Regions from separate parts of the Mesorhizobium sp. B2-3-10 genome, predicted to be linked through region 1. Evidence: predicted binding sites of a transcription regulator. Region 1 holds the regulator's gene; each other region holds the start of a gene.
The links. Region 1 encodes PhoB, which activates phosphate uptake and scavenging genes when phosphate is short. Its sites were predicted from a motif close to TGTCATNNANCTGTCAT; they were not measured.
Positions count from the first base shown of each region.

Region 2: FJ943_RS23650 (acid phosphatase) is a predicted target of PhoB. The motif match lies at 6,446-6,462, and genes of this name have one in related genera.
Region 3: phnF (phosphonate metabolism transcriptional regulator PhnF) is a predicted target of PhoB. The motif match lies at 6,740-6,756, and genes of this name have one in related genera.

Region 1 covers NZ_VFVT01000001.1:998,954-1,008,538, reverse strand. Annotated here, with positions in the region: gene FJ943_RS05135 (CHASE domain-containing protein) at 1-485, opposite strand, end outside; gene FJ943_RS05130 (ATP-binding cassette domain-containing protein) at 626-1,450, opposite strand; gene FJ943_RS05125 (sugar ABC transporter permease) at 1,461-2,813, opposite strand; gene xylF (D-xylose ABC transporter substrate-binding protein) at 3,050-4,090, opposite strand; gene FJ943_RS05115 (ROK family protein) at 4,357-5,592, shown strand; gene phoB (phosphate regulon transcriptional regulator PhoB) at 5,595-6,284, opposite strand; gene phoU (phosphate signaling complex protein PhoU) at 6,304-7,011, opposite strand; gene pstB (phosphate ABC transporter ATP-binding protein PstB) at 7,037-7,840, opposite strand; gene pstA (phosphate ABC transporter permease PstA) at 7,837-8,688, opposite strand; gene pstC (phosphate ABC transporter permease subunit PstC) at 8,692-9,585, opposite strand, start outside.
Region 2 covers NZ_VFVT01000008.1:252,836-262,420, reverse strand. Annotated here, with positions in the region: gene FJ943_RS23685 (AraC family transcriptional regulator) at 1-524, opposite strand, end outside; partial or broken gene FJ943_RS23680 (VOC family protein) at 751-1,178, opposite strand; gene FJ943_RS23675 (hypothetical protein) at 1,217-1,588, shown strand; gene FJ943_RS23670 (PLP-dependent aminotransferase family protein) at 1,681-2,850, opposite strand; gene FJ943_RS23665 (GNAT family N-acetyltransferase) at 3,027-3,485, opposite strand; gene FJ943_RS23660 (hypothetical protein) at 3,583-4,077, opposite strand; gene FJ943_RS23655 (DUF922 domain-containing Zn-dependent protease) at 4,184-4,780, shown strand; gene FJ943_RS23650 (acid phosphatase) at 4,828-6,363, opposite strand; gene FJ943_RS23645 (cytochrome-c peroxidase) at 6,562-7,818, shown strand; partial or broken gene FJ943_RS23640 (GIY-YIG nuclease family protein) at 8,016-8,300, opposite strand; gene FJ943_RS23635 (SDR family oxidoreductase) at 8,485-9,189, opposite strand; gene FJ943_RS23630 (XRE family transcriptional regulator) at 9,312-9,585, opposite strand, start outside.
Region 3 covers NZ_VFVT01000003.1:19,002-28,586, reverse strand. Annotated here, with positions in the region: gene FJ943_RS09775 (aldo/keto reductase) at 1-894, shown strand, start outside; gene FJ943_RS09770 (ABC transporter substrate-binding protein) at 1,231-2,223, shown strand; gene FJ943_RS09765 (sugar ABC transporter ATP-binding protein) at 2,375-3,928, shown strand; gene FJ943_RS09760 (ABC transporter permease) at 3,925-4,890, shown strand; gene FJ943_RS09755 (zinc-binding alcohol dehydrogenase family protein) at 4,955-5,971, shown strand; gene phnF (phosphonate metabolism transcriptional regulator PhnF) at 5,974-6,723, opposite strand; gene phnG (phosphonate C-P lyase system protein PhnG) at 6,835-7,296, shown strand; gene phnH (phosphonate C-P lyase system protein PhnH) at 7,296-7,907, shown strand; gene FJ943_RS09735 (carbon-phosphorus lyase complex subunit PhnI) at 7,909-9,021, shown strand; gene FJ943_RS09730 (alpha-D-ribose 1-methylphosphonate 5-phosphate C-P-lyase PhnJ) at 9,018-9,585, shown strand, end outside.

The DNA of each region.
Region 1 (9,585 bases):
GCACGCCGCACCGGCTCGCTGAACATGTCATAGCCGATGATGGTCTGGTTGGACGGATCGAGCGGCTCGAAAAGCGCGATCGGCGTGCGCCAGGCCTGCGTCGTATCCGGATAGACCGGATGACTGGCGCCGAAATCGTGGAGGGTGTCGCGTTCCACCGCTGCCTCGTCGCCCGTCCTGACCAGCCGCAGGAAGCCGATGCCTCGCAGGCCGGCGAAATTGTTGTCGACATCCAGCGCCTTGAAGAATGCCTTGAACTCGTTCTGGGAAATATCGCCGTTGCGTGCGTCGAACAGGGCCTGTGTCGAGCGCAGCAGCGACAGGTGCAGGTCGATGCGGCTCTCGATCCGGTTGAGGGCGTCATCGGCCGCCCCTTCGAACTTGATGCGGGCGGCTTCCTGCGTCGCGAAATAAGCGAACCCCGCCATGGTCATGCTGATCAGTGCAACGGCAATGAACGCGACGATTGGAAAAAGCTTCTTCAACGGATGATGCGGTCCATGAGCAAAACAGGACCTTTTATGGGCAAGTCGCCGGGCCAACACAATGGTCAGGCCACACCATCGTGATCACTGGCATATCACGTGACCGGCAACGGGGCGTGCCCGAAGCGGCCTGACCGGCCTCAGGCGGCGATCTTCAGCGCGCCCGGCCCCGGTATGGCACCTGGAGGACATTTGCCCAGGATGATCATCCCAAGCACCTCGTCCTGCGTGACGTCAGTCGTGCGGGCGGTACCGACCACCTGGCCATTCTTCATCACGCAGACACGGTCGGCCAGCTCGAACACGTCGTGGATGTCGTGGCTGATCAGGAAGATGCCGATGCCATCGGATTTGAGCTGCCTGACCAACTCGCCGACCTGGGCGGTTTCCTGGGGCCCAAGTGCCGCCGTCGGCTCGTCCATGATCAGGATGCGGGCATTGAACAGGATCGCGCGGGCGATCGCCACCGATTGCCGCTGACCGCCTGACAGCTTGATCACCGGCTCCTTGAAGCGCTGGAAGCGGGGATTGAGCCGCCCCATCACCTTGCGCGCCTCGGCCTCCATGGCGACGTCGTCGAGCGTGCCCCAGGCGGTCATCAGTTCGCGGCCGAGGAACAGGTTGGCGGCGGCATCGACATTGTCGGCCAGCGCCAGCGTCTGGTAGATCGTCTCGATACCGTATTTCTTGGCGTCGCGCGGGTTGGAAATCGCTGCCTCCTCGCCATTGACGAAGATCTGGCCCGCATCGCGCTTGTAGGCGCCGGACAGGATCTTGATCAGCGTCGACTTGCCGGCGCCGTTGTGGCCGAGCAGTGCCACGACCTCGCCGGGGAAAAGATCGATCGAGGCGTCGTCGACGGCGCGGATGCCGCCGAAGGCGATCGAGATGTTGCGCATGTCGACCAGCGGCGTGCCAGTGAGCGCAGTTGTGAGGGCCCTTACGGGAGCGGTTTTGTCAGCCATGGTCGTATCCCTAAACCCGCTTGCGATAGACGGTGTCGAGCCAGACGGCGATGACCAGCACGGCGCCGACGACGATGCTTTGCAACGGCGAATCGACACCGAGCAGCACCATGCCCGACTGCAGCGACTGCATCAGCAATGCACCGAGCATGGCGCCGATGATGGTTCCCGAGCCGCCGGCAAGCGAGGTGCCGCCGATGACGGCCGCGGCAATGACCAGCAGCTCATCCAATGTTCCCAGCACATTGGTGGACGAGTTCTGCCGGGCCGACGAAATGGCGGCGGCGATCGTGGCCAGCACGCCCATGATCATGAACACCTTCATGGTGATCCAGCGCGTGTTGATGCCGGCGAGATTGGCCGCTTCCGGATTGCCGCCGATAGCAAAGACATAACGGCCGAAACGGGTGCGGTTGGTGATGAAGGTCATGACCAGACCGACGGCGACCGCCATCAGCACCGGTATGGCGATGCCGTGGGCGATGAACAGCCCGCCCTCCGGCACGGTGATGTTGTTGGCGGCCGCGTACCGGTTCACGATCCCGATCGGCCATGGATAGGAGTTGGCTAGCCAGACCGCGCCCATGATGACGGCGCAGGTGACGACGCCGAGCAGCGTCTCGGCCCAGATCGGCCGCAGGGGGAAGCGGAAGCGCTTGCGCTGGACCCGCCCGTTGAACAGCGCGAACACGACGGCCAGGCAGGCGACGATGCCGACGACCCAGCTCCAGGTGGCGCCGATCGATCCGGCCGGTCCGCCGCCCATAAGCTGGAACGTGGCGTCGAGCGGTGCCACCGTCTGGCCTGACGTGACCCACCAGGCGGCGCCGCGCCAGACCAGCAGGCCACCCAGCGTGACGATGAAGGCCGGCACTTCGAGATAGGCGATGACGAAGCCCTGGAAGGCGCCGATCAAAAGCCCGAGCGCCAGACCGATGACCAGTGCCAGGACCCAGATCCATGGGTTGCCGAGTTCAAGTCCTACGAACCGAACCAGGAAATGTACCTGCGCAAAGCCCATGACCATGCCGATCAAGCCCTCGGCGGAACCGACGGACAGGTCGATGTTGCGCATGACGATGACCAGCACCATGCCGCAGGCCATGATGGCGACCGCGGACGTCTGCACCGACAGGTTCCACAGATTGCGTGGCGTGAGGAACGTGCGGCTGTCGAAATCGAGCGGATTGACACCAAGACGCAGGCTCGAAATCACATGCAGCGCGACCCAGATCAGCAGCAGCGCGCCGATCATGCCGAGCATGCGGGTATCGATCTCGGTCGCCTTCAGGAAACGCGCGACCGCGCCGAGTTCCGACGCACGCGCCGTATCGGCCTGCGAGGTTGAGGTCGTGTCGGTCATGATGTCCTCCCAGCGGCTTGCCGTCTGACGCGGAGCCGGACCAGAGCCCAGAAGTTAGCCGCCAGCGGCGGAAACACAAATCTTGTCGGGAAAACGCCGCGGCTTGGAAGCAATTCCAGGAAAAGTGCGTAAGGGTTTTTGTCCGGAATTGCGAAGACAAGGAAATTGGAACGGCCAGTGTTCAGAACACTGACCGTTCCACGCCGCGGCGTTTCCGACTTTTCAGGCGATCAAGCTCAGTTGCAGGCCGCGACGCTGCCCGCGGCAACGCCCGTGCAGACTTCGTCCTTCTTGATCCAGCCGGCGTCGATGACGAGGTTGAGATTGTCCTTGGTGATGGCCACCGGGGTCAGGAACAGCGACTTGACGGTGTTGCCGCCAGGCGTCGTGAAGTCCTTCACGCCGGCGATGTCGGTCATCTTCTTGCTGTCGGCGAGTTGCGAGGCGATCTCGGCGGCGTTCTTGCCGAGTTCGCGCGCGTCCTTCCACACCGACACGGTCTGGGTGCCGAGCGCGATGCGGTTGAGCGCGGCGTGGTCGCCGTCCTGGCCGGAGACCGGCACGGTGCCGGCGAGCCCCTGCGCCGTCAGCGCCGCGACGACGCCGCCGGCGGTGCCGTCATTGGCGGCGACCACGGCGTCCACCTTGTTGTCGTTGGCGGTGAGGAACTGTTCCATGTTCTTCTGGGCGTTGGCGGGCAGCCAGCCGTCCGTATAGGCTTCGCCGACATTCTTGATCTTGCCGCTGTCTATGGCCGCCTTCAGCACTTCCATCGAGCCCGAGAACAGGAAGTCGGCATTCGGATCGGCGCCGGAGCCCTTGATGAAGACGTAATTGCCCTCAGGCTTCACCTTGAACACTTCGCGGGCCTGCATGCGGCCAACTTCCTTGTTGTCGAAGGTCAGGTAGAAGACGTCCTTGTTCTCGATCAGGCGGTCATAGCCGACGACCGGAATGCCCTCGTCGAGCGCCTTCTGTACCGCCGGGCCGATGGCCGACGCGTCCTGCGCCAGGATGATCAGCGAATTGGCACCCTGCGAAATCAGGCTCTCGACATCGGTCAGCTGCTTGCCGGGATTGGACTGCGCATCGGCGGAAATGTACTTGTCGCCCGCGGCCTCGATCGCCTTCTTCATGGCCGCCTCGTCGGTCTTCCAGCGCTCCTCCTGGAAGTTGGACCACGACACGCCGATGACCTTGTCCTTTGCCTGCGCGACCGACGCCAGCGTCAGCGACATGGCGACACCCGCCAGAATGGCGACTGTGAATCTCTTCATGATATCCTCCCTGCGCCCGCGTGTGGCGCGACCAAACTGGCCCTAAGGCCGGCACAAAGGCCCTAATTTTTTCGAGCCTCGAAAAAACACTGGTCCATCGCCGGAACACTGTCAACATCGATTCTGACGGATTTTGAGGTGCCGGAAGCCTTTTTTCGAGCCCCGCAATAAATAAATGACAGCCCCAGCCGCTTCTGCCAGTATTCGACCCGTTGCCGGAGGTGTTCGAGGGGGCGTCAAGAACCGCGGCGACGGGGAGGGAAATCATGTCGGTCGGAATCCGCCACGACGATCTGCGCCGGCGCAACCGCGCAATGGTGATTGGAGCCGTGCGCCGGGGTGGCCAGCCCTCGCGCACCGAGATCGCCGCCACCACCGCCCTGAGCCACTCGACCATATCGGCGATATCAGCCGACCTGATCGGCGAAGGTATCCTGAGCGAAGGCAAGCCGAACGAGGCCGGCTCACTGAAACGCGGCCGGCCGCAGGTTGGCCTTGGTCTCAACCCCGAGGCCGCGGCGGTCATGACCGTGGTGCTGTCGCTGAATTTCCTCTCCGTCGCCGTCATCGACTACGCCGGCCAGGTGATATCGGAGGAGCAGCGCCGGCTGGACACGCTGACCATGTCCCGCGAGGCGCTGATCGGCGAATGCGTGGCCATCGTCCGCCGCCGCCTCGAAGATCCCGACCTCGACGTCGCCAGCATCGCCCGCATCGCGCTGGCGATCCAGGGTATCACCGACACCGAGGCGCGCGCCATGCTGTGGTCGCCGATCACGCCGCAGACGGACATTGCCTTCGCCGACATACTCGAAGCCGAATTCGGCATCCCCGCCACCATGGAGAACGACTGCAACATGATGGCTGTGGCGCTGCGCTGGCGCGACCCCGAGCGCTACCGCGACGACTTCATCGCCATCCTGCTCTCGCACGGCATCGGCATGGGGCTGGTGCTGAAGGGCGAGCTGTTCACCGGCACCCATTCCTCGGGCGGCGAGTTCGGCCACATGATCCATCGCCCCGGCGGCGCGCTCTGCCGCTGCGGGCGGCGCGGCTGCGTCGAGGCCTATGCCGGCAACTATGCCATCTGGCGTAATGCAGGACAGCTGGGTGAGGACGCCAAACCGGTCGACGTCAGCGACGCCGACATGCGCGCATTGGCGGCTACGGCGCGCGAAAGAGACGGACCGGAGCGCGAGGCCTATCGCAAGGCCGGCGAGGCGCTGGGCTATGGCCTTGGCAGCCTGTTCGCGCTGATCGATCCGGCGCCGGTTGCGATGGTCGGCGTCAGCGCCGCCGCCTTCGATCTGATCGAGCCGGCCTTGCGCGAGGCCATCGCCCAGACCGCCGGCGGCCAGCATTCGAAATCGATTTCCTTCGATACAGAGCCGAACGAATTGCCGCTGATCCGCGAGGGCTGCGCCATGCGCGCGCTCACCTTCGTCGACCAGGAGATTTTCGCGCCGGGCGTGCAGGTGAGATCCGGCAAGAACGTGGCCTGATCTCAATCCTCGCGGATTGCGTAGCCTGCGCCACGGATGGTGCGTATCACATCGGGCATGCGGCCATTGTTGACCGCCTTGCGCAGGCGGCCGACATGCACATCCACGGTGCGCTCGTCGATGTAGATCGTCTCGCCCCAGACATTGTCGAGCAACTGGCTGCGCGAGAACACGCGGCCGGGATGGCGCATCATGAATTCGAGTAGCCGGAACTCGGTCGGTCCGAGCCGGATCTCGCTCTTCTTGCGATAGACCCGGTGCGATTCGCGGTCGAGCACGATGTCGCCGACCTTGAGCACGCTGGACAGCACTTCCGGTTTGGCGCGGCGCAGCAGCGCCTTGACCCGGGCCATGAATTCCGGCGTCGAGAACGGCTTGACCAGATAGTCGTCGGCGCCGGTCGAGAGGCCGCGCACGCGATCGCTCTCCTCGCCGCGCGCCGTCAGCATGATGATCGGCAGTCGCTCCGTCTCGGGCCGCATGCGCAGGCGCCGACAGAGTTCGATGCCGGAAACCGCCGGCACCATCCAGTCGAGCACCAGCAGGTCGGGCACGTTTTCCTGGAGGCGTATCTCGGCTTCGTCGCCGCGTGTCACCACCTCGACCTGGTAACCCTCGGACTCCAGGTTGTAGCGGAGGAGCACGCCCAGCGGCTCCTCGTCCTCCACCACCATGATGCGTGGCGCGATCATCGATCGATCATCCCTGCCGTCAAGCCGCCGGCACCGACATCGCCGTCTCGTCCTGCTTCGGACGGTTGGCGGGCAGTTGCGTGCCGGTCAGCACATAATACGCATTCTCGGCGATGTTGGTCACATGGTCGCCGATGCGTTCGAGATTCTTGGCGCAGAACAAAAGATGCGTGCAAGCCGTGATGTTGCGGGGATCCTCCATCATGTAAGTCAGGAGTTCGCGGAAGACCGAAGTGTATTTGACGTCGATGCGTTCGTCGTCATTCCTGAGCTTGGCGAGGGCGGCGGCATCGCCGGCCGCATATTCCTCGACGACGCCCTGCACCTGGATCAGCACCAGCTGCGCCATGGAGTCGATGGAATGCGACAAGTCGCGCGGCGTGGCGGTGAGGCCTACCGAGCCGACGCGCTTGGCGATGTTCTTGGCAAGGTCGCCGATGCGTTCGAGATCGCCCGCCATGCGGATCGAGCCGACGACATGACGCAGATCGTCGGCCATCGGCTGGCGCTTGGCGATCAGGGTGATGGCGCGATCATCGAGTTCGCGCTGGCGCGCGTCCATGATGGCGTCGTCGGAGACGACGCGCTGTGCCAGCGCGTTGTCGGAATTCAGCAGCGCCTTGGTGGCGCCGCCGACCATCGTGCCGGCGAGATCGCCCATGTCGCTGATCAGCTTGCTGATCTGTCCGAGATCCTCGTCGAAGGCTGCGACTGTGTGTTCGGCCATGATCCTGGTCCTCGTATGCGTGAGATCAGCCGAAGCGGCCGGTGATGTAGTCCTGCGTGCGCTTCTCGCGAGGCGACGTGAAGATCTTCTCGGTCTTGTCGAATTCGACCAGCTCGCCCAGATACATGAAAGCCGTCTGCTTCGAGACGCGCGCGGCCTGCTGCATGTTGTGGGTGACGATGACGATCGTGTAGTCGGCCTGCAACTCGTCGATCAATTCCTCGATCTTGGCGGTCGACAATGGGTCGAGCGCCGAGGCCGGTTCGTCGAGCAGGATGACCTCCGGCTTGACCGCCACGGTGCGGGCGATGCAAAGCCGCTGCTGCTGGCCGCCCGACAGGCTGAGGCCGCTGGCATTGAGCTTGTCCTTGACCTCGTTCCACAGCGCGGCGCGTTTCAACGCCTGCTCGACACGGCCGTCCATCTCGGCCTTGCCGATCTTCTCATAGAGCCTGACGCCGAAGGCGATATTCTCATAGATCGACATCGGGAACGGCGTCGGCTTCTGGAACACCATGCCGATCTTGGTGCGCAACAGGTTGAGGTCCTGCGAGCGGTCGAGAACGTTCTGGCCGTCGAGCAGCACCTGACCCTCGGCGGTCTGCTTGGGGTAGAGCTCGTAGATGCGGTTGAAGACGCGCAGCAGCGTCGACTTTCCGCAACCCGACGGTCCGATGAAGGCCGTCACGCTGCGCTCGGGCAGCGACAAGGTGATGTCTTTCAGCGCCTTCGACTGGCCGTAGTAGAAATTGAGGTTCTTGACCTCGATCTTCGCCTTGGCGGCTGCCTCTGTCGCAATCGTCATGTCTGGAGACAACATCTGGCTCATTTGTCCTCTCTGCGTCCGGTCAGGCTGCGCGCAAAGATGCTGAGCGCGAGAACCGTCAATGTGATTATGAGTGCGCCGGTCCACGCCAGTTGCTGCCACTCCTCGTAAGGGCTGAGAGCGAACTGGAAGATGGTCACCGGCAGGCTGGCCATCGGCGCATTGAGATTGCTCGACCAGAACTGGTTGTTGAGCGCTGTGAAGAGTAGCGGCGCCGTCTCGCCGGAAATGCGGGCAATGGCCAGCAATATGCCGGTGACGATGCCGGACATCGCCGCGCGGTAGGCCACCGAACGGATCACCACCCAGCGCGGCGCGCCAATCGCCGTGCCGGCCTCGCGCAAAGCGTTCGGCACAAGGTTGAGCATGTCCTCGGTGGTACGCACCACGACGGGAATGACCAGGATGGCCAGTGCCACGGCACCGGCGATGGCCGAGAAATGCCCCATCGGCCGTACCATCAATTCGTAGACGAACAGGCCGATGATGATTGAGGGCGCCGACAGCAGGATGTCGTTGATAAAGCGCACCACGGTGGTGAGCTTCGAAAAGCGGCCATATTCGGCCATGTAGGTGCCGGCCAGCACGCCGATCGGCGTGCCGACGACGATGCCGATAATGGTCATCACGATGCTGCCGTAGATGGCGTTGAGCAGGCCACCGGCATCACCGGGCGGCGGGGTCATTTCCGTGAACACTGAGAGCGAAACGCCCGACAGGCCCTTATAGAGCAGCGCGCCGAGGATCAGCGCCAGCCAGGCAAGGCCGATGCCGGCGGCGATGACGCAGAGCGTCATCATCACGCCGTTCTTGCGCTTGCGGCTCTGGTGAAGCGATGCGGCTGTCGACATCGGTCAGACTCCGGTACGGGCATCGATGCGCATCAGCATGTAGCGGGCGACGGCAAGGATGAGGAAGGTGATGACGAACAGGATCAGGCCGAGCGCCACCAACGAGGAAGTGTAGAGATCGCCGACGGCTTCGGTGAATTCGTTGGCGATGGTTGCCGAGATCGTCGTTGCCGGCGCGAACAGCGAGGCGCTGATCCGGTGGGCGTTGCCGATGACGAAGGTGACCGCCATGGTTTCGCCGAGCGCGCGGCCGAGGCCGAGCATGACGCCGCCCATGATGCCTATGCGGGTGTAGGGGATGACGACGCGGCGTGTCACTTCCCAGGTCGTGCAGCCAATGCCGTAGGCGGACTCCTTCAGCACCGGCGGCACCGTGTCGAACACATCCTTGGTGATCGAGGTGATGAAGGGCAGCACCATGATGGCGAGGATCAGCGACGAGGTCAGCAGGCCGATGCCGTAGGGCGGACCGGCAAACAGGCTGCTAAGGCCGGGAATGCCATGGAACACGTTGATGATGAATGGTTGCACTGTCGTCTGCAGGAACGGTGCCAGCACGAACAGGCCCCAGATGCCATAGATGATCGACGGGATGCCGGCCAGCAGTTCCACGGCCATGCCGATCGGGCGCCGGAGCGGACGCGGGCAAAGCTCGGTGAGAAAAATGGCGATGCCGATACCGAGCGGCACAGCGATCAGAATGGCGATGGCCGAAGTGATGATGGTGCCATAGATCGGCGCCAGGGCGCCGAATTTCTCGGTGACGGGATTCCAGCTCTCGGTGGTCAGAAAGGAGAAGCCGAAGGTCGACAGTGCCTGCCAGGAACCGGCGAACAGCGAGATAGCGACGCCGCCGAGCAGCACCAGCACGAGAATGGCGGCGGCGCGGGTCAGCCC
Region 2 (9,585 bases), on a different contig from region 1:
CCCGCTTCCAGGAAGCCGCAATAGCGCTTGAGCATGTCGAGCGCTTCATTGTCGACGCCGATGGTCAGCGCCAGGCGGTCCTCGACATGGGCGAAGGCATTTTCCATGATTTCGCGGGGCACCACGACATTGGTCCAGACATTGCGGTCGCCGCCGGTCATTTCCAGCGCTTCCGAAGCCGAGACCAGCGCGCCTTCGCCCCTGCCGATGCTGTAGTCGCGGCCGGTCTGCACACCGCTCAGCCTGGTGTCGCCATCGTTGACCAGCAGCAGATAGCCGTCGCGGCCGTCGTCGGCGATGTTGCGCGTCTTGCGGCTCGCATGCTTGATCGTCCCGGCCATCCGCCCGAGCACCAGCGGCCCGATGGCGGTGGCTTCGATATCCGCCTGGAACGGCACATTGCCGGAGATGGCATATTCGACCGACCAGATCTCGGCGACATGAATGTCCTGCCAGAGCGCGAAGCGCGCGCGGTCGTCGAGATGCGACGGCAGATCGAGCGAAGAGAAGACGTTCTTTTTCAACGAGCAACCGGCCTTTCCCGCGCACGCGTCTTCCCTGAAGCCGCACCGTATGGGACCGATTTGCCTCTTGTCCAGAGACGGCGCCATCCATGCTCCGCAGGACAATTTCAGTGCCGCCCAGGTCAAGAATCCGATCGGATTGGCCGGTGTGGCGTCCGAGTCTCCGAAATACCCCGGAAATGCGGCATCGGAATCACCTCGCCTCGACGCGGTCGATCCATTGCTCCTAGAACGTGATCTTCACCGACGCGGCGCTGCGGTTGGCCGGGCCGTGGTGGACGGCCTCGATGTTGTTGCCGTCCGGGTCGAGCAGGAAGGCGGCATAATAGCCGGGATGATAGGACCGCTCGCCCGGCGCGCCATTGTCCGTGCCGCCGGCTTCGAGCCCGGCCTTGTAGAAGGCATCGACCATGGCGTGATCCTGGCCTGGAAGGCCAGATGATGACGTCCGGTCAGCTTTCCCAGCGCGGCCCGGCTGTCGGCGCTGGAAATGAACAATTCGTCGGCCCAGAAATAATCCTCGCCGGTGCCGCCGATCGGGACACCAAGGACTTGGAAAACCGCCTCGTAGAAACGCCGGCTGGCGGGGAGATCCCGGACCACGAGCTGGAGGTGGTCGATAAGCCGGCCGCGATGCAATTCCTGGGTGTCCATGAAAGCGCCTCCTCGCAAGGCCTCGAATTTAGGCGCGGTTGGCAGGGCGTCAACGCGGGGCGCGTGCCTCTGCTGACAACCAGCGACAATTTTTCGAGGCCGAATGGAACTTTTGGGCCGATGGCAAGTTTGGTGGGGCGGCGGGAGAATGTCGGTTGGATTGTTTACAGAAGCTTGAAGCGCTGGTCGACGGCGCCAATGCCGATGCCATTGAGGAAGCGAACGCATTGCTGCTCCGCTTCAAGGACAGGTCCGAACAGACGACGCGGGCCATCGACGAGTTCATGCTGGACTTAAAGACATTGGTCTTCGTCGTCGAAGCCGGCGAAGAGGGTTTCCAAAAGCCGATCCGCAAGCTCGCCCGCGCCAGGCTTGCGAAGCTCAAGCAGCTGGTGAACGTGCCGGCTTAGGCGCCTGCCGCTCTTTGCTATTGCGCAATTCCTGGGGAAGGTGCTGCGCGCTTGTCCCGGTAAACCGTTTCACACTTTTCCTGGAATTTGCTCTACCCCTTGAGCAGCGCCGCCAGCCGGGGAATACCCTCGCTCACCGCGCTGCGGGTGGCCAGCGTGAACGACAGCCGCAGCGTGTTGCGCCCGGTGCCGTCGGCGTAAAAGGCGTTGCCCGGCACGAAGGCGACCCGCGCCTCCTTCACCGACCGTGCCAGGAGGTCCGTGGCGTCGGTGCCCTCCGGCAGCGTCACCCAGACGAACATGCCGCCTTCCGGACGGCTCCAGGTCACCCCCTCCGGCATGTTGGCGTCAAGCCCGCCAAGCAGGCCGTCGCGGCGCTCGCGGTAGGCGCCGATGAGTTTTTCCACCTGGCCGTCGAACACGGCTTCGGCGACGCGGTGCATCACCATCTGGTTGACGGACGGGCTGTGCAGGTCCGAAGCCTGCTTCATCAGCACCAGCCTTTCCACCACGCGGCGCGGAGCGCAAACCCAGCCGACACGCATGCCCGGCGACAGAATTTTCGAGAACGAGCCGCAATAGAGCGTGCGCGCCTTGTCGATGCCGCCGGACCTGATGCAGTCGAGCGCCAGGATCGGCGGCACACCCTCGCCGTCATAGCGCAGCGCCCGGTAGGCGGCATCCTCGATGACGGCGATGTCGAGCTCGCCGGCAAGGTCGAGCACTGCCTCGCGCTGCTTTCGGTCCAGCGTGTTGCCGGTCGGGTTGGCGAAATCGGGCACCAGATAGGCGAATTTCACCTTGCCGCCATGAGCGGCGGCGGCAGTGTGGTAGGCATCGGGCGTCATGTTGCCGCCCTCGGGCCGCAGCCGGTCGTAGCGCGGCTCGTAGGCGTTGAAGGCCTGCAGCGCGCCGAGATAGGTCGGCCATGTCACCAGCGCGGTATCGCCTGGCGACAGGAACAGCTTGCCGAGGTAATCCAGCGCCTGCTGCGAGCCGGAAGTGATGAAGATGTTGGCCTCGTCGCAGGCCACGCCGAGCTTGCCCATTTGCCCGGCGAGCCAGCGCCGCAGCGGCAGATAGCCTTCCGAAACCTGGTATTGCAGTGCTGCCCCCGCTTCCGGGCCGCCGAGCACGTCGGCATAGGCATCGCGGATGGCGTCCGCCGGAAACAGCGACGGATCGGGAATGCCGCCGGCGAAGGAGATGATGTCGGGCTGGTCGAGCAGCTTCAACAGCTCGCGGATTTCGGAGGCCTTCATGCGCGATGAGCGCGAGGCCAGAAGCTTCAAAAGGGTCACGACACGCCTCCCCGGACGTTTTTACAATAGGTCAACCTGACTGACCTATATCCGCTTTGCCAGGCGATTTGAATAGTGCCTGAAGGGCTTCCGCTATACGCCAGTCACCGCCAGGCCCGAACCGGCGAGGGTTTCCGCTAAAGGCTCTTCTTGTAACCAATATGGCTGGCACTGAAGCCGAGCCCTTCATAGAAGCGGTGCGCATCCGCTCGTCCCTTGTCGGTGGTGAGCTGCACAAGGCCGCAGCCCCGCGCCCGGCACTCGTCGATCGCCCATTCGAACATCTTCTTGCCGACGCCGTCGGAGCGCCTGTCGCTGACAACGCGAACCGCCTCGATCTGCCCGCGCCAGCCGCCCTTGCGCGAAATACCGGCAAGGAAGCTGATCTGCAGGGTGCCGATTACCTCCGCGCCATCCACGGCCACGGCAAGCAGCTGATTGGGATCGGTATCGATGGCGTCGAAGGCATCGATATAACCCTGCGCCAACGGCAACGAGGCGTCTTCGCGGGCGGCACCCAGCGGATCGTCGGCGAGCATGGCGACGATGGCTGGCAGGTCGGAGGCTTGCGCCTTGCGGAATTGGATGTCGGTCATGGACGTGAGATACGGCCGCCCGGCGCTGGCGGCAAGCCGCTGATGGAATGGATCAATGGGCGGCAGGACAATGAGGGGCGGCGCAACCTCTCGAGGTTCAATCCCCGTCGCCCGCGGGCTTCGCCTTGCCGCACTGCGCCAGCACCTTGCCGATTGCCCCACTGGAACCCTTCAGCGCAAAACTGATCGAACCATATTTGGCAGCGCTGACCGACACGTCCCCCTTGGACCGCAACAGGTCGAGCAGCGGGTCCCCCTTCTCCAGATCGACCACGAAATAATTGTACATCGCCTCCAGCTGCAGGGTTTTCGTCACCGTCTTGCCGTCGGCCTTGAAGTCGAAAGCGCCGCTGATGCCCGGCTCCAGTTGTTGGCCGCTGGCGCCCACATCGTAGCTCAGCACCGGTTTGTCGTAGCAATTGAGCATCAGATAGGCGTCGCCCTTCGGCCCGCCGCAGACCGAAGCGGTCAGCCCGCTGCCGCCCTCGTCTTCCTCCATCTTGGCGCTCCAGCCGCCGCAGGATGCAGCGAAGGCCGATTGCGCGCCAAGCGCCGCCGCCAAGGCACCGGCGGCAACGAGATTTCTTCTCATGACGTCCCCCTCCGGGCCATTTGCAGCGCCCGCCGGCAGCATATAGGAAAAGCCGTTGAATAGCGTTGCCTGAATGGCAGGGCCGCGCGCCTCGGAGAGAGCAGTGTTGAGAGCCTGTGTTCGCCTGTATCTTCCGACCGCCGCCCTGGTGGCCTTCCCGCTTGCGGCGCATGCCGAGTGGAAGCCTGTCGAGAAGGTCGAGACCTACGCCATTTCAGGCCAGTCCGGGCTCGAGCTCTACCGGTCGATCGGCGAGAACGGGCCGAATGTCGGCATTATCCGCGCCATTGCTCACACCAATTTTAAGCTGACCTGGACCAGGGATTATCAGCCGCGTGCCGGAGCCTGCGTGCTGGTCTCGGCCAAGCCAAAGCTCATCATCACCTACACCTTGCCCAGCCCCTCCTCGCCGCTGCCGTCCGCCATCCAGAAGAACTGGGAGGTTTTCCTCGCAGGCGTCAGCGCCCACGAAAAGGTGCATGGCGCGACCATTGTCGACATGGCGCGCAAGATCGAGGCGGCGACGGTCGGCCTCACCGTTCCCGACGATCCCAAATGCAGCAAGATCCGGGTCGAGATGACCAAACGCCTGTCCGCCCTTTCGCAGGCGCAGCGGCAGGCAAGCCGCGATTTCGACCGCATCGAACTCGGCCAGGGCGGCAATCTGCAAAAGCTCATTCTTGCCCTGGTCAATGGCGGCTGAGCCACCGCGCCTCGCGGCGCGGTGGCATATTCGCGGTTCGCTCCGCCCTAGCGGCTGAGATCAAGCGCGGCTGACAAATCCCCCATCGGCGGCTCGCCATTGGCGGCCAGCGCCTTGTCGCGGGCGACGATGCCCGTCAGCACCGGCAGATCGTAGCGCGCGGTGATGAAGCGCAGGATCGACGTCGTATCGTATTGCGTGTGGTCGACCGTGCCCATCCTGGCATAGGGCGAGACGATGAAGGCCGGGATGCGGTTGCCCGGGCCCCAGCGGTCGGCCTTGGGCGGCGCGACGTGATCCCAGAACCCGCCATTCTCGTCATAGGTGATGACGACCAGCATGTGGCTCCATTGCGGGCTCTTCTCCAGATGCGCGACGAGGTCGGCCAGATGCTGGTCGCCCGATGTCACGTCGGCATAGCCTGAGTGCTCGTTGAGATTGCCCTGCGGCTTGTAGAAGGCGACCTGCGGCAGCTTGCCGTCGTCGATCGCCTTGATGAACTCGACGCCATCCAGGCCGCCATCCCTGAGATGCTCGGTGCGCGCGGCGGTGCCGGGCGCGTAGGCGGCGAAATAGTTGAACGGCTGGTGGTGGAACTGGAAGTTCGGCACCGGCGTGGCGTTCTTGCCGTCGAGGGTAGCCTGCCAGGCGCCGGCGTACCAGGCCCAGTCGACCCCCTTCAGCGACAGGAGATCGCCGATGGTGATGTCGTGCTGCGGCGGCAGCGTGGTGGGCGCGGCCGGATCGGCCAGCGCCTTGTCGCCGCCCTCGGCAGGCTTGTTGGCGCTCGGCTGATAGGGCGGCTGCATGGTGTTGACGGCGTAGAAATCGGGCGTGATGGCGCCGTCATTGACGAATTTCGGCACGCCGCCCAGCGCCGACGGCGGCGAATTGTCGGCCACCTTCAAGGTCGTTCCGTCGGCCTCGACCACGGCGATCTGGCCCTTGATCGGACCGGTATCGGCATGCGGATAGACCGGCGTACAGGCGCAGGCGAGTTGGAAATGGTTGAGGAAGGAACCGCCAAAGGCGCCCTGGAAGAAATTGTCCGCCAGCACGTATTTCTTGGCTATCTGCCACATCGGCAGGATCGAGCCGTCATAATGGCCCATGACCAGCCCGCCGGAATCGGCCCAGGCGACGAATTTATCGTTCTTGCCGCCGTCGATCTGCATCTGCTCCTGGTAGAAACGGTGCCACAAATCGTGGGTGATGACATTGGTGCCTTCGTTGAAGCCCTTGGGATCGTCGATGGCGAAGGCGGCGTTGGCGAGATGCGCGGTCTGCGCCTCCGTCACCACGGGCGTGACGCCCTTTCCGGTCAGCCCGCCCCAGGCCGGCGGCAGTTCGGTCAGCGGCTTGCCGTCGCGGTCGAGCTGACGCGCCTGGTCGGCCGAGACATTGGCCAGTCCATTGGCGCCGGGGAAGCCACCATAAAGATTATCGAAGCTGCGGTTCTCCGCATAGATGACGACGACGGTGTCGATCTTGTCGAAGCCGGGAGGGGCGGCATTGGCGGCCGCAAGGGGAAACAAGGCCGAACCGGCCAGACAAAAGGAAGTGAGGAACTTGGGCCTCGTCATGGAAAGACCTCGTGGCTTGACTGTGGCTATGGGGCTTATGCGGCTATGGCGCGGGAACCATGGGCAGCTAACGTGGATGCCTTGTCACCTTTGTGACATCCGCCGCCGCGGCGAACACGGTTTCGTGAGCACTGGGAGCGGTCATCAATCCGTTGCACTGCGTTCTTATTTCCGGGCCAAAGCGGACCGTGCCCCATGATGATGAGACGATGGAAAAGCCTGGTGATCGCGAGTGCCGCGATCTCGACCTTTGGCTTTGCCGCACCCGCGAATACGGCGGGGCCGGATCCCGGTCCGCTGTCGCGTGCGCAAGCCTTCGCACGCGCCGAGGCGCTGACTGCCTTGGGGCGAAAAATGTTCTTCGACCCGGCGCTCTCGGCTTCGGGAAAACAGGCCTGTTCCTCCTGCCACGATCCGCGCCATGCCTTCGGTCCGGCCTCGGCATCTCCCGTCGAGATGGGCGGCCCGAACCTCGACCTGCCTGGCGTGCGCGCGGTGCCGTCGCTGCGCTACCTCGAGGCGGCGCCCGCCTTCACCGAGCATTTCCACGATTCCGAGGACGAGGGCGACGAGAGCGTCGACAATGGCCCGACCGGCGGTCTGACCTGGGACGGCCGCGCCGATCACGGTGTGGACCAGGCGAAAATCCCCCTGCTCTCGCCCTTCGAGATGGCAAACAAGGATGAAGCAGCCGTCTCCGCGGCCTTGCGCAAGTCAGCCTATGCCGACGAGTTCAAGGCAACCTTCGGCAACGATGTCTTCGACCGCCCGGGCGATGCCTTCGACGCCGCCGCCGAGGCGCTTGGCACGTTCGAGCAGAGCGCGGTCGACTTCTACCCCTATTCCAGCCGCTACGACGCCTTCCTCGCCGGCAAGGCGACATTGTCGGCGCGGGAACTGCATGGCCGCGCCCTGTTCGAGGACGAGGCGAAAGGCAATTGCGCCTCCTGCCACCTCAGCGAACCGGCCAATGACGGTGAGCCGCCGCAATTCACCGATTTCGGCCTCATCGCCATCGCCGTGCCGCGCAATCCGGCCATCCCGGCCAACGCCGACCCGACCTATGTCGATCTCGGCCTGTGCGGTCCCCTGCGCACCGATTTCCGTGGCCGCACCGACTATTGCGGCCTGTTCAAGACACCGAGCCTGCGCAACGTGGCGCTGCGCAAGAGCTTCTTCCACAACGGATATTTCCACACGCTGCGCGAAGCGGTGGCCTTCTACGCCAGCCGCGACACCGACCCCGGCCGCTGGTACCCGAAAAACGCTTACGGCACGGTCGACAAATATGACGATTTGCCAAAGGCTTACTGGCCGAACCTGAATCAAGACCCGCCCTTCGACGGCAAGAAACCCGGCGACAAGCCGGCGCTCGACGATGCCGAGATCGACGACATCGTGGCGTTTCTGCAGACGCTGACGGATGCGGATCAGGCGGCGAAGCGGTCGCAGTGAACTGGGAAGCCACGCCATAGGGGTCGCTAGTTGACCTGGCGACTAATCCGAAGCCCTCCCTCGCTTCGTCATCCTAGGGCGGAGCAAGGAGCGAAGCGACGCGGCGCAGACCCTAGGATCCATGCCGCGACGCTTGCGACGGACAAAACGGTGCCGAACCTGGCTCCAACCTCCGACGAAACGCCATCAAACCGCGACCAACCTGTTCCGCGAAACAGCTCGAACCATTCCGGATTGGTCTTCTCGATCAGTTCGATCTTCCATTGTCGCGACCAGCGCTTCAGCGATTTCTCGCGTTGAATGGCGTCACGAATGTCGAAATGTTCCTCGTACCAGACCAACCGCTGCACACCGTAGCGCCTGGTGAAGCGCGAACCTTCGCCGGATTTGTGCTCCGGCATGCGGCGACCGAGATCGTTGGTGACACCGATGTAGATGGTGCCGCCCTTCTGGCTCGCGGTCATGTAAACATAGCCGGTCATGCGTTGACGGTAACCGCCAACCCGTCCGGGGACTATCCTCGTTCGCCGTCTTTTTTCGGCCCACGTCGCGGCATGGATCCTAGGGTCTGCGCGGCGTCGCTTCGCTCCTTGCTACGCCTAGGATGACGAAGGGAGGGAGGGCTTCGGCTAATCTGAGAGGTATGAGATCGCCGCCAGCCGCCTCTCACAGCGCCCGGATCACACCCCCATCCACGCGGATATTCTGCCCGGTAATATACCCTGCCCCGTCCGACGCCAAAAACGCGATCGTCGCGGCGATCTCCTCTGATGTGCCATAGCGCTGCATCGGCACGTTGTCGCGGCGCTCTTCGGTGGCGGGCAGGCTGTCGATCCAGCCGGGCAGCACATTGTTCATGCGCACATTGTCGGCCGCGTAGGTGTTGGCGAAAATCTTGGCGTAGGCGGCAAGGCCGGCGCGGAACACGGCCGAGGTCGGGAACATCGCGTTCGGTTCCGCCACCCAGGCCGTCGAGATGTTGATGATGGCCCCGCCCTTCTGCTTGACCATCTGCGGCGCCACGATGCGCACCGGCCGGATGACGTTCATCAGGTAGACGTCCATGCCGGTGTGCCACTGCTCGTCCGTGATCTCCAGGATCGGCGCGCGCGGTCCATGGCCGCCGCTGTTGACAAGCACGTCGATGCGGCCATAGCGCTCCAGGGTCAGGTCGGCGAGCCGCTGCAGATCGTCATTCGACTGGTTGGAGCCGGTGACGCCGAGCCCGCCAAGCTCCTTGGCCAGCGCCTCGCCCTTGCCGGACGAAGACAGGATGGCGACCTTGAAACCATCCGCCGCCAGCCGCTTGGCCGCCGCCGCCCCCATGCCGCTGCCGCCGGCCACGATGACGGCTGTCTTTTCTACACTCATCGGATTTCCTTTTCAGATTGGCGGGAGCTACGGTTTCAGCGGTCCTATAGCCGGTTTCGCCGCGCAGTTCGAACGAGAAAGCCTGAATCGAGCTGCAGAAAACTTGCGCGGTGAGCTGCGCCCTATCCTTCAACCGTCTCCAGCTCGCTCAGCAGCGTGCCTTCCATGTCGGGCTCGTCGCCGGAGCAGACGCACAGCATCTCGGCGTCGCCCTCGCCCACCGACAGATAGGCGTGGCCCATGGTGGAATCGATGTAGACGCTCTCGCCCGCTTTCAGCCGCACCGGCGCGTACTGGTCGGTATGCAGTTCGATCTCGCCCTTGAGCACGATCAGGAATTCCTCGCCGGCATGCCTGGTCAGCGGGCCGAATTCTTGCGGCGTGCGGGCGCGCGCA
Region 3 (9,585 bases), on a different contig from region 1:
ATGGAAACGCTGCAGGGTGCCTGGGAGGCGGGCCTGCGCTATTTCGACACCGCGCCCTTCTACGGTTTCGGCCTGTCGGAACGGCGCTTCGGCGATTTCCTGCGCTACAAGCCACGTGATTCCTATGTGCTGTCGACTAAGGTCGGCCGCCTGCTTCACCCGGTGCCCGAAGATCAGGTGCCAGACCACTCCTATGTCGATCCGCTGCCCTTCGCGCTGGACTACGACTATTCCTATGACGGCATCATGCGCTCGGTCGAGTTCAGCTATGCGCGCCTTGGGCTAAACAGGATAGACATCCTGTTTGTCCACGATATCGGCGTTTACACGCATGGTGTCGAGAAAACCAAATTGCACTTTCGCCAGTTGATGGACGGCGGCCTCAAGGCGCTCGAGGAGCTGAAGCGGGCCGGCACGATTTCCGCCTACGGGCTCGGCGTCAATGAAGTCCAGATCTGCCTCGACGTGATGCGCCGCGCGCCGCTCGACTGCATCCTGCTCGCCAGCCGCTATTCCTTGCTCGACCGCAGCGCGGAAGCCGAATTGCTGCCGCTGTGCCGGGCGCAACGGACCTCGCTTGTCATTGGCGGGGTTTTCAACTCAGGCATATTGGCGACCGGGCCGGTGCAAGGGGCGCATTTCGACTACCAGCCCGCCAGCCGCGATGTTCTCGACCGTGTCGACGCCATGGAGAAGATCGCCGCTGAAGGTGGCTACCCGCTGCCCGCCGCCGCGTTCCAGTTTCCTTTGCACGAACCCGCGGTCGCCACTGTGCTGACCGGTACCGCAAAATTGGCAAACCTGACGCGCAACCTCGAACTGCTCGATATCGACGTGCCGGAGACGGGCTATGCCAGGTATCGTCCCTACACGGTGGTGCAGGAACTGCATTGAAGCGCATCGTCGCGATGTGCACGGGCGCGCGACCCGCCTTCACGATGTCGCGATCCAGAGAAGAATGAACATTCCATGTTGACTGATCTATGGAATTAATATTCCATACCTTCACAGAACGGAAACGGGAGCGCCTGACCGCGACAAGGGAGAGCCGCCGCTGGGGGAGTCATTGTCGGGCAGTTGGAAGAACTGGCTGAAACACCGCTTGCATCGGCTGGATCGATGCACTATCAAAACGGTGCAACTGTTTTTTATTGATAAAGTTCTGTTTGGGCCACGCCTATCCGGACGGAGCTTCCGTTAACGTTCACCGGGCGACTTAGGGAGGATCCTATGAAATTCGTGACCAGCATTCTCAACCGCCGCGCCGTCATGGCCCTGGCGGCAGCATCGATGCTCACCGGCGTCATGCATACCGCACCGGTTTCGGCGGCGGATGTGACCATCCCGATCATCGTCAAGGACACCACGTCCTTCTACTGGCAGATCGTTCTGGCCGGCGCCCGCAAGGCCGGCAAGGATCTCGGCATCAACGTGCCGGAACTCGGCGCCCAGGCCGAGACCGACGTCAATGGCCAGGTCTCGATCCTCGAGAACGCCGTCGCCAGCAACCCGGCCGCGATCGTGATCGCGCCCACCGAGTTCAAGGCGCTGGGCAAGCCGATCGATGAAGCAGCCGCCAAGGTCAAGGTCATCGGCATCGACTCCGGCGCCGACTCCAAGGCCTTCACCTCGTTCCTGACCACCGACAACGTGCAGGGCGGACGCGTCGCCGCGGACGGCCTTGCCGCCGCCATCGGCGCCGCCAATGGCGGCAAGATCGAGGGCGACGTCGCCCTGATCACCAACGCTCCCGGCGCCGGCTCGCTCGAACAGCGCAAGCAGGGCTTCACCGAGCAGCTCAAGGCAAAATATCCCGGCCTGAAGCTGGTCGCCGACAAATACGCCGACGGCCAGGCCACCACCGGCCTCAACATCGCCACCGACCTGATCACCGCCAATCCGAACCTCAAGGGCATCTTCGCCTCCAACCTGATCATGGCGCAGGGCGTCGGCCAGGCCGTCGCCGAGAACAACCTTGGCGGCAAGCTGGCGCTGGTCGGCTTCGACAGCGACGAGAAGCTGATCAAGTTCCTCAACGACGGCGTCATTTCCGCCCTCGTCGTCCAGGATCCCTACCGGATGGGCTATGACGGCATCAAGACCGCGCTCGCCGCCTCGAAGGGCGAAAAGGTCGAGGCCAATGTCGACACCGGCGCCAATCTGGTGACCAAGGCCAATATGAAGGACCCCAAGATCGACGCGCTGCTCAATCCCAAGCTCTAAGCAGCCGGCGTTCAAAACCGCTTCCGGGGCCAGAGGCCCCGGAAGCATCCGCCGCCAAAGCGGCTTGGCGATCAGCCCGTTTGGCCTTCGCCTGAAAGACGACCGCAGCCTCGCCGAATGCCAACCGCGAGGCCAATCTGGGAGGATTGTCATGACGCCGACGGCGCAGGAACTGCATCCGGCCCCCGTGCTGGAACCCGGCAGGACCATCCTCGAACTGCGCGGGCTGGAAAAACGCTACCCCGGCACCCATGCGCTGAAGCCGGTCAATCTCGCCTTCAAGTCAGGCGAAATCCACGCCATCGTCGGCGAGAACGGCGCCGGCAAATCGACCCTCATCAAACTCCTGACCGGCGTCATGCCGCGCACCTCTGGCGAGGTCCTCTGGGAAGGCCAGCCGGCAGCCCTGGCGACGCCGCATGAAGCGATGGCGCTCGGCATCAATGCCGTGCACCAGGAAGTCGTGCTGTGCCGTCACCTGACGGTCGCCGCCAACATGTTCCTTGGCGAGGAAAATTCCCGTCTCGGCATCCTGCAGCAGCGCGCCATGGTCAGGGAAGCGCAGACGATCATCGACGATCTCGGCTTCGACCTGCCGGCGCATGTCGTGCTGGGTGATCTCACCATCGGCCAGCAACAGCTGATCGCCGCTGCCCGCGCCACGGTGCGGGGCACCAAATTCCTGATCTTCGACGAACCCACGGCCTACCTCACCCGCAAGGAGGCCGACCAGCTTTTCACGCTGATCCGGCGCCTGAAGGGTGAAGGCGTGACGATCATCTACATTAGCCATCGCATGGAGGAAGTCTTCGAACTCGCCGACCGGGTTTCCGTGCTGCGCGACGGCACGCTGGTCGGCACACGCAACATCGCCGAGACCAACGATGCCGAGCTGGTCAAGATGATGATCAACCGCTCGATCGAACAGGTCTACCACAAGGAGCATTTCACGCCGGGCGCTCCGATCGTCGAAACAAGGAACCTGTCGGGCAAAGGCTTCGAGAACATCTCGATGACGGTGCGTGCCGGTGAGATCGTCGGCCTCTACGGACTGATCGGCGCCGGCCGCAGCGAGTTCGTCACCTCGCTCTATGGACGTCACAAGAAGTCGGCCGGCCAGATCCTGTGGGAAGGCAAGGACGTCCAGATCAACTCCGAGCACGACGCGATCAAGCTCGGCATGGCACTGGCGCCGGAAAGCCGCCGCGACCAAGGCCTTTGCCTCAATTTACCGGTTGGCCTCAACCTCAATTTGCCGATCTACAAGCGCATCTCCAGCAATCTGTTGATCTCGAATGCGAAAGAGAAGGCCGAGGCCGACCGTCAGATCGCCGGCCTGAGGATCAAGACGCCGACGCGCGGGGCGCTGGCGTCGAGCCTTTCGGGTGGCAACCAGCAGAAGATCGTCATCGGCAAATGGCTGGCGCACGGCGCCAAGCTGTTCATCTTCGACGAACCGACGGTCGGCGTCGATGTCGGCACCAAGGCGGAGATCTATCGCCTGTTCGGCGAGCTGTTGTCGAAGGGGGCCGGCATCATCCTGATCTCGTCCTATTTGCCGGAGGTCTACGAACTGGCCGACACGCTGCACGTGTTCCGGCGCGGCAAGCTGGTGGCCACGCACGGGTTCCACACCGCCAGTCACGAGGACATTCTCACGCAGGCGCTCGCCGAGAAACAAGAAAAACTGGGAGGACAGACATGAGCATCGAGGCGATCCCCGCCGAAAAACCGAAGCGCAACTACAACGTCCTGTTCGGGCTGACGCTGCTGGCGCTGCTGGTGCTGCTCTGGATCGTCCTGTCCCTGGCGACGCCAAGCTTCGCTTCGGGCAACAACATCGCCAATCTTCTGCGGCAGGGCTCGATGATCGCCATCATGGCGGTCGGCCAGACCTTCGTCATCATCACCGGCGGCATCGATCTGTCGGTCGGCGCGGTGGTCGGCTTCGCCACCGTCGTCGTCGCCATGCTGATCAATGCCGGCGTTCCGATCGCGGTCGCCATCCTGATCACCTTGCTCGTCGGTGTCGCCATCGGCCTTTTCCATGGCTTCGGCATCGTCAAGATGGGCTTGCCGCCCTTCATCATCACGCTGGCGACGCTGACCTCGCTGCGCGGCATCGGCCTTTTGATGACCAACGGCAACTCGATCAACATCAACAGCGACAGCTTTACCGCCTTCTCGCGCAATTCCTTTATCGGCATTCCCAATTTGTTCTGGATGGTGATCCTGGTGGGTGTGCCCGCCTATGTCTTCCTGCATCACAGCCGTTGGGGCCGCTACCTCTTTTCGGTCGGCTCCAACGCCGAGGCCTCGCGCCTGTCCGGCGTCAATGTCCAGCGCACCATCTACATGGCTTATACGCTGTCCGGCCTGTGCGCGGCCTTCGTCGGCGTGCTGCTCGCCGCCCGCATCGGCATCGGCAACCCGACCCAGGCCGAGGGCTGGGAACTGCAGGCGATCGCCTCTTCGGTCATCGGCGGCACCTCGCTGTTCGGCGCGGTCGGCTCGGTGCACGGGCCGCTGCTTGGCGCCTTCATCCTGGCCACCATCAACAACGGCGCCAACCTGCTCAACGTCAACTCGTTCTGGCAGCGCATCATCACCGGCGCGCTGATCATCATCATCGTCTACTTCGACGGACTGCGCCGCCGCGGCAAATGACGCATTCCAATCGATCGCCGGCTTGGCGCGGGCCGGCGATTTCTTGAACAGACTGGATCAAAGCATGAAAGCCGTCGTCTGCCGCTCGCCCGGCGACCTTGCTGTCGAAGACCACCCGGCTCCCGGCGCCCCACCTCCCGGCTGGGCTCTGGTGGCGGTCAGCCATGTTGGCATCTGTGGCACCGACTACCATATCTTCGAGGGCAAGCACCCGTTCCTCGTCTATCCCCGCATCATGGGCCATGAGGTCTCCGGCACCGTGATCGAGCGGGGCGAAGGCGTCGACCTCGCCCTTGGCGAACCGGTGATCATCAACCCCTACCTTTCCTGCGGCAAATGCATCGCCTGCCGGCACGGCAAGCCCAATTGCTGTGTCAGGATCGAAGTGCTCGGCGTGCACCGCGACGGCGCGATGTGCGAACAGATCCTGGTGCCGGCTAAGAATCTCTATCCCACCAACGGCCTGTCGCTCGCCGACGCCGCCGCCGTCGAATTCCTGGCCATCGGGGCGCATGCCGTCCGGCGCGCCCGGGCCGAGCCTGGCGCCCGCACCCTGGTCATCGGCGCCGGCCCGATCGGGCTCGGCACCGCCATCTTCGCCCGCATTGCCGGGTTGGATGTGACACTTCTCGATATGAGCACCGAAAGACTGGTCTTCGCGGCGAGTGAACTCGGCTTTTCGAGTCTCGACGGCTCGCAAGGACCCGTGTCCGATCTGGTGCGTGATGCGACCGACGGCGAAGGCTTCGACGTGGTCTTCGACGCCACCGGCAACACGCGATCGGTTCAATCGGCCTTTGCCCACGTCGCGCATGGCGGAGCGCTGGTGCTGGTCAGCGTCGTCAAGGACGATATTGTTTTTTCCGATCCCGAGTTCCACAAGCGAGAAATGACATTGATCGGCAGCCGCAATGCGTTGCGCGCCGACTTCGACCATGTCGCGGCCTCGATCCGCAATGGTGCCGTGCCGTTGGCCAAGCTTGTCACCCACCGCACCACGCTGGCCGATACGCCAGGAGATCTCGCACGCTGGGCGCATGAAAAGTCGGGCCTGATCAAGGCCGTGATCGAGATCGGATAGCCCTACAGCGCCGACAGCTTCAACTCCACCCGCTCGGCCGGAAAACGCGACTCCGAAAACTGGATCGGCTGGCCGTCGGGTGTGACGTTGACCGCAACCGTGACCAGCACGATGGCGCCCGGCTGCAGATCGAGATCGGCGAGATCGGCGGCGTCGGCATGGCGCGCCGAGAGCACGGTCGATTGCCTGAGATAATCGTCGATACCGAAACGTGCGAGCGAGGCGGTGATAGAACCGGTTTGCGCCATCGCCTTGTCGATGCCGGCAAAGCGCCGGGCATCGAACCATCCAGCGGCGCGCGACACTGGCCGTCCGTCAGCCTCGCCGCGTGTCTCCAACCGGATCACCTCGGCACCCCTGGCAAGGCCAAGGCCTTCGGCCACGCGCTGGCTGGCGGGCTCGACCGACGAAGCGAGCAGCACGATGTGCCGTTCCGACGTCTGCCCCTGCAGGCCAGTCGAAAAGCGTGTCCGCGCGCCAATCGGATAGGACAGCCGCTTGCGTGACAGGACGAAGGTGCCACGCCCCTGTTCGGCCCGCAGCACGCCCTCCTGCACGAGGGCCGATATGGCGCTGCGTACGGTGTGACGGTTGACGCCGTAGCGCTCGGCCAGCGCGACTTCGGGCGGCAGCGCGGCGTTTTCGGCGAAATCGCCGGCGGCGATCGATTGCAGGATCCTGTCGGCGATCTGGCGCCACAGTGAGACGCCGCTGCGCCGCTCGATGCTGTCGGCCACATCATGCCCGATCATGTTTTGCCCCCCGGCCTGTCACGCACCCGTCATGGACTCGCGTTAGGTAATATGTATAATTTGTATAGTTGTCTATATCAATAGACAAATTTAGCTGAGAGGAAGTTGGCGATGCGAGGACAGGAAGGCCGCGACCAGGCCGAGCGCAAGGCCGCCATGGCGACGCTGGCGCAATCGAGCGGCGACGACATCGTCCGGCTCTGGAACGAGTCCGGCCTGCCTTCGCAAGCCGAACTTCTGCGCGGTCCCGAGACGGGCCTGGTCACGCTTCGTGGCCGCATCGGCGGCGGCGGCGCGCCCTTCAATGTCGGCGAGGCGACCGTCACGCGTGCCACTGTCCGGCTGCCATCCGGGCAGGTCGGCCATTGTTACGCGCTTGGCCGCGACAAGCAGAAGGCGAAGCTGGGAGCAATAGCCGATGCGCTCTGGCAGGACCCTGCCCGCCGCACCGAGGTCGAGACCATGCTCATTACGCCTTTACGCTCGGCTCTCACCGCTGCCCAGGAAAAACGCCGCGCCGAGACGGCGGCGACGAAGGTGGATTTCTTCACCATGGTTCGCGGAGAAGATTGATGGATATCGCTGCGCAATCGATCGAGGGCGGTTTCGCCGATCCGGTCTTCAACGCTCAGACCGTGTTTCGGGCCGTCATGGATGCCATGGCGCGGCCGGGCAGTGTCCACCCCTTGCCACCCCTGGCCCGCCCGCCGGCTCCGCTCTCGGCGACGTCGGGCGCCGTAGCACTGGCGCTATGCGACAACGACACGCCGCTCTGGCTCGACCCTGCCCTGCATGCCTCCGCCGCGATCGGGTCCTGGCTTGGGTTCCATACGGGCGCGCCGCTGGCCAACACGCCGGCCGACGCGCATTTCGCGTTTGTTGCCACGCCGGCCGAGATGATGGCGCTCGACGGTTTTTCACAGGGCACGCAGGATTATCCCGACCGATCGACGACGCTGATCCTGCAGGTCGGCGATCTCACTTCAGGGACCCCGCTCTTGCTGGAAGGCCCGGGCATTGAAACCAGCGCCACGATCGCGCCGGCACAGATGCCGCGCCATTTCGTCGAGCAGTGGAAGCAGAATATCAGGCGCTTTCCGCGCGGCGTCGACATCATCCTCGCCACATCGGACGGCATAGCCTGCCTGCCGCGCACGACGCGCATCAAGACGATGGAGGTGTAAGATGTATGTCGCGGTAAAAGGCGGCGAGGCCGCCATTGCCAACGCCCACAGCCTGCTCGCCGATCGCCGGCGCGGCGACCGCTCGGTGCCCGCACTTCGCCTCGACCAGATCGTCGAACAGCTGGCGCTCGGCGTCGACAGGGTGATGAGCGAAGGCTCGCTCTATGACCGTGAACTGGCCGCACTCGCCATCGTCCAGGCACGCGGCGACATGATCGAGGCGATCTTCCTGGTGCGCGCCTACCGCACAACGCTGCCGCGCTTCGGCTACAGCAAGCCGATCGACACCGGCGCCATGCTGGTCGAACGGCGCGTCTCGGCGACCTACAAGGATCTGCCAGGCGGCCAGTTGCTCGGTCCGACCTTCGACTACACGCATCGGTTGCTCGACCCTGAACTTGCCGCTGGCGCCGATGTCGCCGAGCCCTTGCAGCGCGAGACGGAAGCGCAGGCAATGCCGCGCGTCTCGGCGATCCTCGCCCGTGAAGGCCTGATCGAGCCCGATGGCCAGATGCCGCAGGACCATGTGCCCGGCGACATCACCCGCGAGCCGCTGGAATTCCCGATGGCGCGCGACATCCGCCTGCAGGCACTGTCGCGCGGCGATGAAGGTTTTCTGCTGGCGCTCGGCTATTCCACCCAGCGCGGCTATGCCCGCAACCATCCCTTTGTCGGCGAAATCCGCATCGGCGAGGTCGAGCTGGAACTCGACGTTCCCGAACTGCCCTTCGCCGTGCCGCTCGGCACGGTGCGCGTCACCGAATGCCAGATGGTCAATCAGTTCAAGGGCTCGGCCAAGGCGCCGCCGCAATTCACCCGCGGCTACGGCCTCGTCTTCGGCCAGAGCGAACGCAAGGCGATGGCCATGGCGCTCTGCGACCGGGCCCTGCGCGCCGCGGAGCTCGGCGAGGATATCGTCGCCGCCGCCCAGGACGAGGAGTTCGTCATCTCGCACTCCGACAATGTCCAGGCGACCGGCTTCGTCGAGCACCTGAAGCTGCCGCACTACGTCGACTTCCAGGCCGAACTCGATCTCGTACGTCGCATGCGCGCCGAGTACGAAGCACGCGAAAATCCAGCGAAGGCGGAAGAAAAAAAGGAGGCAGCGGAATGACTGCGCAACCGACAGACATCGCCACCTACAACTTCGCCTATCTCGACGAGCAGACTAAGCGGATGATACGCCGCGCGATCCTCAAGGGCATCGCCATTCCGGGCTACCAGGTGCCGTTCGCCTCGCGCGAAATGCCGATGCCCTATGGCTGGGGCACTGGCGGCGTGCAGGTCACCGCGTCGATTATTGGCCCCGACGATGTGCTCAAGGTCATCGACCAGGGCGCCGACGACACCACCAATGCCGTGTCGATCCGCGCCTTCTTCAAGAAAGTCGCTAACGTCGCGGTCACCACCGATACCGCCACCGCCACCATCATCCAGACCCGTCACCGCATCCCCGAACATCCACTCACGGCGGGCCAGGTGCTGGTCTACCAGGTGCCCATCCCCGAACCGCTGCGCTTCCTCGAGCCGCGCGAGACCGAAACGCGGAAAATGCATGCGCTGGAAGAATACGGCCTCATGCATGTGAAGCTCTATGAGGACATCGCCAAGCACGGCCGCATCGCCACCACCTATGCCTATCCGGTCAAGATCGAGGGCCGCTATGTGATGGACCCGT